2 regions of the Burkholderia sp. BCC1996 genome follow, and region 2 is predicted to be linked to the other one. Evidence: riboswitches for the same ligand, from Rfam matches in the RefSeq annotation. Region 2 holds a riboswitch; the other holds the start of a gene.
The links. Region 2 has a riboswitch for manganese ahead of U4Z64_RS20850 (sodium:calcium antiporter). Riboswitches for the same ligand answer to the same signal wherever they lie in the genome.

Region 1: it holds a riboswitch for manganese, as region 2 does, so the genes downstream of both, U4Z64_RS25875 (TMEM165/GDT1 family protein) here and U4Z64_RS20850 (sodium:calcium antiporter) in region 2, are expected to answer to the same signal.

The regions. Positions count from the first base shown of each region.
Region 1 is NZ_CAJPHM010000019.1:104,736-108,138, forward strand. It holds gene pepN (aminopeptidase N) at 1-357, opposite strand, end outside; gene U4Z64_RS25870 (DUF4136 domain-containing protein) at 544-1,245, shown strand; gene U4Z64_RS25875 (TMEM165/GDT1 family protein) at 1,298-1,870, opposite strand; yybP-ykoY riboswitch at 1,949-2,086, opposite strand; gene guaD (guanine deaminase) at 2,181-3,403, opposite strand, start outside.
Region 2 is NZ_CAJPHM010000014.1:24,440-27,842, forward strand. It holds gene U4Z64_RS20845 (heavy metal sensor histidine kinase) at 1-937, shown strand, start outside; yybP-ykoY riboswitch at 1,077-1,252, shown strand; gene U4Z64_RS20850 (sodium:calcium antiporter) at 1,326-2,336, shown strand; gene U4Z64_RS20855 (copper-binding protein) at 2,541-2,909, opposite strand; gene U4Z64_RS20860 (efflux RND transporter permease subunit) at 2,906-3,403, opposite strand, start outside.

The DNA of each region.
Region 1 (3,403 bases), on a different contig from region 2:
GTTGCCGCTCGATACGTACAGGCCGGACAGCGTCGTGTTCTGGTCCGGCGCGCACGCGCTGTCGAGCGTAAGCTCGAACGCATCGGGCACGTTTTCGACGGTCAGCCCGTGGTCGTGCGCGCGCACCGGACCATACGGCGCGCCGTCGAGCCGTGCGCCGAGGAATTCGAGCGCTTCGCCCATCAGCTCCAGATGCGGAGTGGGCGCCGCGTCCGGATTGCGGCGCACGCGCATCGTGTTCCTGACGATCGTGCGGGCCGGCGCGAGATCGAATTCGAGTGCGACGGAATCGATGAGGAAGGCCGGCGGCGTGTAGTCGGCGCGGCGGATCACGGTGGAGGAGGCGTTGTCGGACATGGTCGTCGAGATCGGTGGAGTGGGGATCGGGCCCGCAGCACGGGCCGGCTGAACCGGGCCATTGTACAAAGGCTTGCGGCCGCGTGCCGCGCGAACTTTTTACCGGTTCCGGCAGTCCGCGTATTATCGGCATCCCGTGCAGTTCGCGCGGTGCGACGAACGGGTGACGGATCGACGAGGATCGACATGAAACATGAATGGATTCAACGCGGTGCGGGCTGGGCGGCGGCGCTGTGCGTGGCGCTGCTGACGGGCTGCACCAGCTACGTGACGACACAGGTCACGGCCTTCTCCGACTGGAGCGGCAGCGACGCGACGCGCACTTACGCCTTCACGCGCAGCGACGCGCACAAGCACAGCATCGAGCAGTCGACCTACGAGCCGATCGTCGCGAACGAACTGTCCGCGTATGCGTTCCGCCAGGTGCCGGCCGCGCAGGCACGCTATCTGGTCGGGCTGGCCTACGGGGTCGGCAGCGATCTGGTGACGGTGCCGCAGCCGGTCTACTACGACCCGTGGTTCATGGGGCCGGGGCCGTACTGGCGGGGCGGGCCGTGGGGCCCGTGGGGGCCCTGGGGGCCGATGCCGGCCGGCTACGTCGCGCAGACCTACCAGGTGTTCGACTACACGCTCGGCATCCGGATCACCGAGCGCGCGACCGGCAAGGAGGTCTATAACGTGACCGCGCGCACCACGGGCGACAACGGCGCGCTGCTGTATGCGATGCCGTTTCTCGCGCGCAGCGCGCTCGCCGATTTCCCGTTGTCGAACGGGGCGATCCGCACGGTGCGGCTGCCGGTCGACAAGCGCGGCGGGCCGGCCGCGCCGGCCACCAACGAGCGCGTGGTGCCGGCGGCGCCGGCATCGGGTGCGGCGGTCGCGAAGTAACGCGGTATCGACACCGGCGCGGCCGCCCGGCCGCGCCACTTGCCTGCGTGCGTCAGACGCCGACGCCCAGCAGCGCCAGCGCCCCCAGCACGACGAACAGCACGGCCGCGATGCCGTGCACCAGCTTGGTCGGCAGGCGGTGCGCGAAACGGTCGCCCAGCAGGATCGCGGGTACGTTCGCCAGCGTCATCCCGAAGGTCGTGCCGGCCACCACGCCGATGTAATCCTGGAAGCGCGCGGCGAGCGCGACGGTCGCGATCTGCGTCTTGTCGCCCATTTCCGCGAGGAAGAACGCGACGAGCGTCGCGCCGAACACGCCGAGCCGCGAGCGGTTCGCATTGGCTTCGTCCGCATCGAGCTTGTCCGGCACGAGGATCCACAAGCCCATCGCGATGAACGAGAACGCGAGCGCCCAGCGCATGATCGACGGCGTGACGAGAATGCCGAGCCATTCGCCGAGCGCACCGGCGAAGCCGTGGTTCACGACCGTCGCAACCAGCACGCCGAGAATGATCGGCACGGGCTTGCGATAGCGCGCGGCCAGCACGAGGGACAGCAGTTGGGTCTTGTCGCCGATTTCAGCGAGGGCGACGGCGCCGGTGGAGATCAGGAATGCTTGGGACACGTATGGGGTTCCACGGGCCGATGTTGTGCGTGCGAGCGACGATCCGCCGCGCGCCGGGCCCTGATGCGGCGCGCAGTGAACCATCGGTCTCGCCAGGCCTTGGTGGCTGCGCCCGCCATGGCCGAACGGCCAAGTCTGTTGACGGACGCCTCCGTCACGATGCGCGCCGGGGGCGCGGGACATCGAGCGGAGCGGCTACTCCCCAATGAGCGGCGAATTCTAGCACGGCGCGTGCCGCGCGCGGTGAATTCGACGGCTCCGGCATGCGCCGCAGCGCATGCCGGAGCAGGGTGGGGCTCAGGTGCGCCGGTTACGCGGCGGCGCGGCGTGCGGCACCGCGCTCGTGCACGAGCCGGCCGGCCGCGTACGTGCGGTACACGGCGCGGTCGTCGCCGAGCAGCGCGAATGCGAACAGCAGTTCCTCGAGCGACTCCGCGCGCTTCGTGCGGCGTGCGAGCAGCGGCGTGGCCCGCGGGTCGAGCACGACGAAGTCGGCTTCGGTGCGCGGCGCGAGCGTGCCGACCGTGTCGGCGAGATCGAGCGCCTGCGCGGCGCCGGCCGTCGCGAGCCAGAACATCCGCGTCGCGCTCAGGTGGTGGCCCGACAGCCGCGCCACCTTGTGCGCCTCGTTCATCGTCTGCAGCATCGAGAACGACGTGCCGCCGCCGACGTCGGTGGCGAGCGTGACGGGCACGTCGTATTCGCCGGCCTTGTCGAAGTCGAACAGCCCGCTGCCGAGGAAGAAGTTCGACGTCGGGCAGTGCGCGACGACGGTGCGCGTCTCGGCCATCCGGCGACGGTCCTCGTCGTCGAGATGGATGCAGTGGCCGTACACCGCGCGCGGGCGCAGCAGCCCGTAACGATCGTAGATGTCGAGATAGCTGCGGTGGCCCGGGAACAGCTCGGCCGCCCATTTCACTTCGTCGACGTTTTCCGCGACGTGGCTCTGCACGAACACGTCCGGATGGCGGCGCGCGAGTTCGCTGCACGCCTCGAGCTGCGCCTCGGTGGAGGTCGGCGCGAAGCGCGGCGTGAGCGCGTACATCTGACGGCCCTTGCCGTGCCAGCGGCCGATCAGCTCGGCGCTGTCGTCATAGCCCGATTGCGCGGTGTCGCGCAGGAACTCGGGGCAGTTGCGGTCCATCAGCACCTTGCCCGCGATCATCCGCAGGTCGCGCGCATCGCTCGCCGCGAACAGCGCGTCGGCCGACTGCTTGTGCACGGTGCAGTAGACGAGCGCGCTCGTCGTGCCGCACGCGAGCAATTCGTCGACGAAGAAGTCGGCGACTTCGCGCGCGTGCTCCGGATCGCCGAACTGGCGCTCGGTCGGGAACGTGTACTTGTCGAGCCACGGCAGCAGGCCGGGGGCCGGCGACGCGATCATGTCCGTCTGCGGATAGTGGATGTGCGTATCGATGAAGCCGGGCACGATCAGCTTGTCGCGCAGGTCGTGGACGACCGCGTCGCGCGCGAGCGTCGCGGCCAGCCGTGCATGCGGGCCGGCCGCGACGACCTTGCCGTCGTCGACGATCA
Region 2 (3,403 bases):
CACGGCGGCCGATCGCCAGTCGCTGCTCGAAAGCTATCGCGTCGACATCTGGCTCGCGGCCGCGCTCGGCGCGCTGCTGGTCGGCGCGCTCGGCTACGCGGTCGCGTCCCGCGGCCTGCGTCCGGTCGAGAGCCTCGGCCGGCAGACGTCGCGCATCGAGGCGCACAACCTCAACGCGCGTCTCGACGCGCGCGGCGGCCCGGTCGAGTTACGCGAGCTCGCCACCTCGGTCAACCGGATGCTCGACCGGCTCGAGCGCGCGTTCGTGCGGCTGTCGCAGTTCTCGTCCGACCTCGCGCACGACATGCGCACGCCGCTCGCGAACTTGATCAGCGCGTCGCAGGTCACGCTGTCGCGCGCCCGCACCACCGAGGAATACGAAGCGCTGATCGAATCGAACATCGAGGAATGCGAACGGCTGCAGCGGATGATCGAGAACATGCTGTTTCTCGCGCGCACGGACAACGCGCGGCAGCACCTGAAGACCGCCGAACTCGACGCCGGCAACGAACTGCGCCGGCTCGCGTCGTATTTCCAGGCGCTGGCCGACGAGGCCGGCGTGCGGCTCGACGTGCGCGGCGAAGCGCCGATCGTCGCGGACGCGACGCTGTTCCGCCGCGCCGTCAGCAACCTCGCGTCGAACGCGCTCGAACACGCGGAAGCCGGGTCGACGATCGAGCTGGCCGTCTCGACCCGGCCCGGCTTCGCGGTCGTCGAAGTCACGAACCGCGGCGTGGCGATTCCGCCCGAACAGATCGAGCGGATCTTCGAGCGCTTCTACCGGATCGATTCGTCGCGGCACGGCGCGGCGCGCAACGCGGGGCTCGGGCTCGCGATCGTCAAGTCGATCGTCGAACTGCACCGCGGCAAGGTCGAGGTCGTGAGCCAGGGCGGACGCACGACGTTCGCGCTGTATTTCCCGGCCGGCGCTGCGTGACACGCGCGTGACGCCGCCGCGCGCGCACACCGATTGCTTCCTGGAATGGCATGTGCGTCCGGCAGAAGGCGGCTTACCATCCCGAATGAAGCGGCATGACCGCACACGCTTGCCGAAAGCGGCCGGCTCGGCTAGACTGCCCTTCGTCTTTGGGGAGTAGCCTGCTTTCCATCCCCGGAAAGCGAATGCGTCAACACACTCGGCCTGCGGCCGTGGCGTATTCGGCCGTATCGGTCTGGCGAGACCATCGACGCATCGCGTCGTTCCTGGTCGGACGTCGGCAGATGCGTCATGGTTCGTCCACGTCCGACCACGGAGTCCCCATGTTCCTCCTGGCTTCCCTCTCGCATTTCGCCACTGCCCGCCTGCCTGCCTGCGGAGGTGCCGCATGACCTTGATGCTCGTCGAACTGGCGTTCATGCTGATCGTCATCCTGGTCGCGGCCGAACTCTTCACGAATGCGCTCGAACATCTCGGCGAACGGCTGAAGATTTCCGAAGGCGTGACCGGTTCGCTGTTCGCCGCCGTCGGCACCGCGCTGCCCGAAACGATGGTGCCGCTGCTCGCGCTCGCGGGCGGCACGTCGAACGCGGCGGTCAACGAGGAGATCGGCGTCGGCGCGATTCTGGGCGCGCCGCTGATGCTCGCGACGCTGACGACCTTCCTGATGACGCTCGCCGTGATCCGCTCGCGCGGACTGACCGGCACGATCGCGCCCGAGCGGACCGGCTTCGTGCGCGACCTGAACTACTTCATCGCCGCATTCGCGCTCGCCACCGTCGCGATGTTCGTCCCGCATCACGTGTGGGCGGTCCGCGGGCTGCTCGCCGCGATGCTGGTCGGCATCTACGTGATGTACGTCGTGATGACGTTCCGCGCGTCGACCCGGCTCGTCGATGCCGGGCACGGCACCGAGGCGCCGCACGCGATGTTCCTGTCGCGCGTCGGGCTGCCGACCAACCTCGCGACCATCGCGCTGCAGCTCGCGCTCGGCGTCGCGCTGCTCGTCGGCGGGGCGAAGGGCTTCATCCACGGCGTCGAAGGCGTGTCGCACCTGCTCGGTATTTCCGCGCTGCTGCTGTCGCTGATCATCGTGCCGATCGCGACCGAGTTGCCGGAAAAGGTCAACAGCGTGCTGTGGATCCGCCGCAAGAAGGACACGCTCGCGTTCGGCAACATCACCGGCGCGATGGTGTTCCAGGGCACGCTGCTGCCGGCGATCGGCATCATGCTGACGCCGTGGGAGCCGCGCCCCGAAGTGCTGACCGGCGTGGTCATCACGCTCGCGGCGGCGGTCTGGCTGCGTGTCAATGCGCGTGCGCGCGGGCTCGCGATCTGGGCACTGCTGGCGAACGGGGCCGGGTATGTCGGCTATCTGTTCGTGACGTTGACGCGCTGACGCGCTGAAGACGCTGAATGCGTTGAAGGCGCTGAAGGTGCTGAAGGTGCTGAAGGTGCTGAAGGTGCTGAAGGTGCTGAATGCGCTGAAGACGCGGATCGGGCGCGTCGCCCGACAGGCGTACGCCCCCGAACGCGACCGTCGTCACCGCACTGCGCTTGACGACGCTCGCGGCGGGCGGCCATCCCGCCCGCTTCCCCGCGCTTACGACGCCTTCACGAGCCTGACGATCGTCAGCGTGCCGTTGACGTTCTCGACGCGGACCTTCACCTTGTCACCCGCATGGACCTCGGCGAGCATGGCCGCGTCCTTCGCCTTGAACGCCATCGTCATCGGCGGCATCCCGACGTTCTCCAGCGCGCCATGCTTCAGCGTGATCTTGCCGCTCGCGGCATCGACCTTCTTCACTTCGGCATCGGTCAGCGCGGCATGCGACTCGGCCGCGCCGCCCGACGACATCTTCATGCCGGACATGTCCATGCCCGACATGTCGCCCGCGGCCAGCGCGGGAACGGCGAACACGCCGGTCGCGAAAACGGCAGTGGCGGTGGCGATCAATTGATTCATCTTCATCGGGACTCTCCAGTGGGGGTGGACGGCACGTTCATGCCGTGAGGAACTGCATCGGAATGCCGCTGACGGCTTGCACCTCGCGCACGACGGCGCTGCAGCAGAAGCCACGCGGCGGGAATGACGAACATCGACAGCAGCGGCGCGGTGATCATGCCGCCGACCATCGGCGCGGCGATGCGCTGCATCACTTCGGAGCCGGCGCCGTGTCCGACCATGATCGGCACGAGGCCGGCCAGCACGACGGCGACCGTCATCGCTTTCGGCCGGACGCGCAGCACCGCGCCTTCGCGAATCGCGTCGAGCAGCACGGCATCGGTCAGCGGCGTGCCGGCGTCGAGGCGGCGCTGCAGCGCGCCCTTCAGGTACAGCAGCATCACGACGCCGAACTCGGCGGCCACGCCCGCCAGCGCGATGAAGCCCACCGACGTCGCGACCGACACCGCGTGGCCCAACGCCCAGACGAGCCAGAAGCCGCCGATCAGCGCGAACGGCAC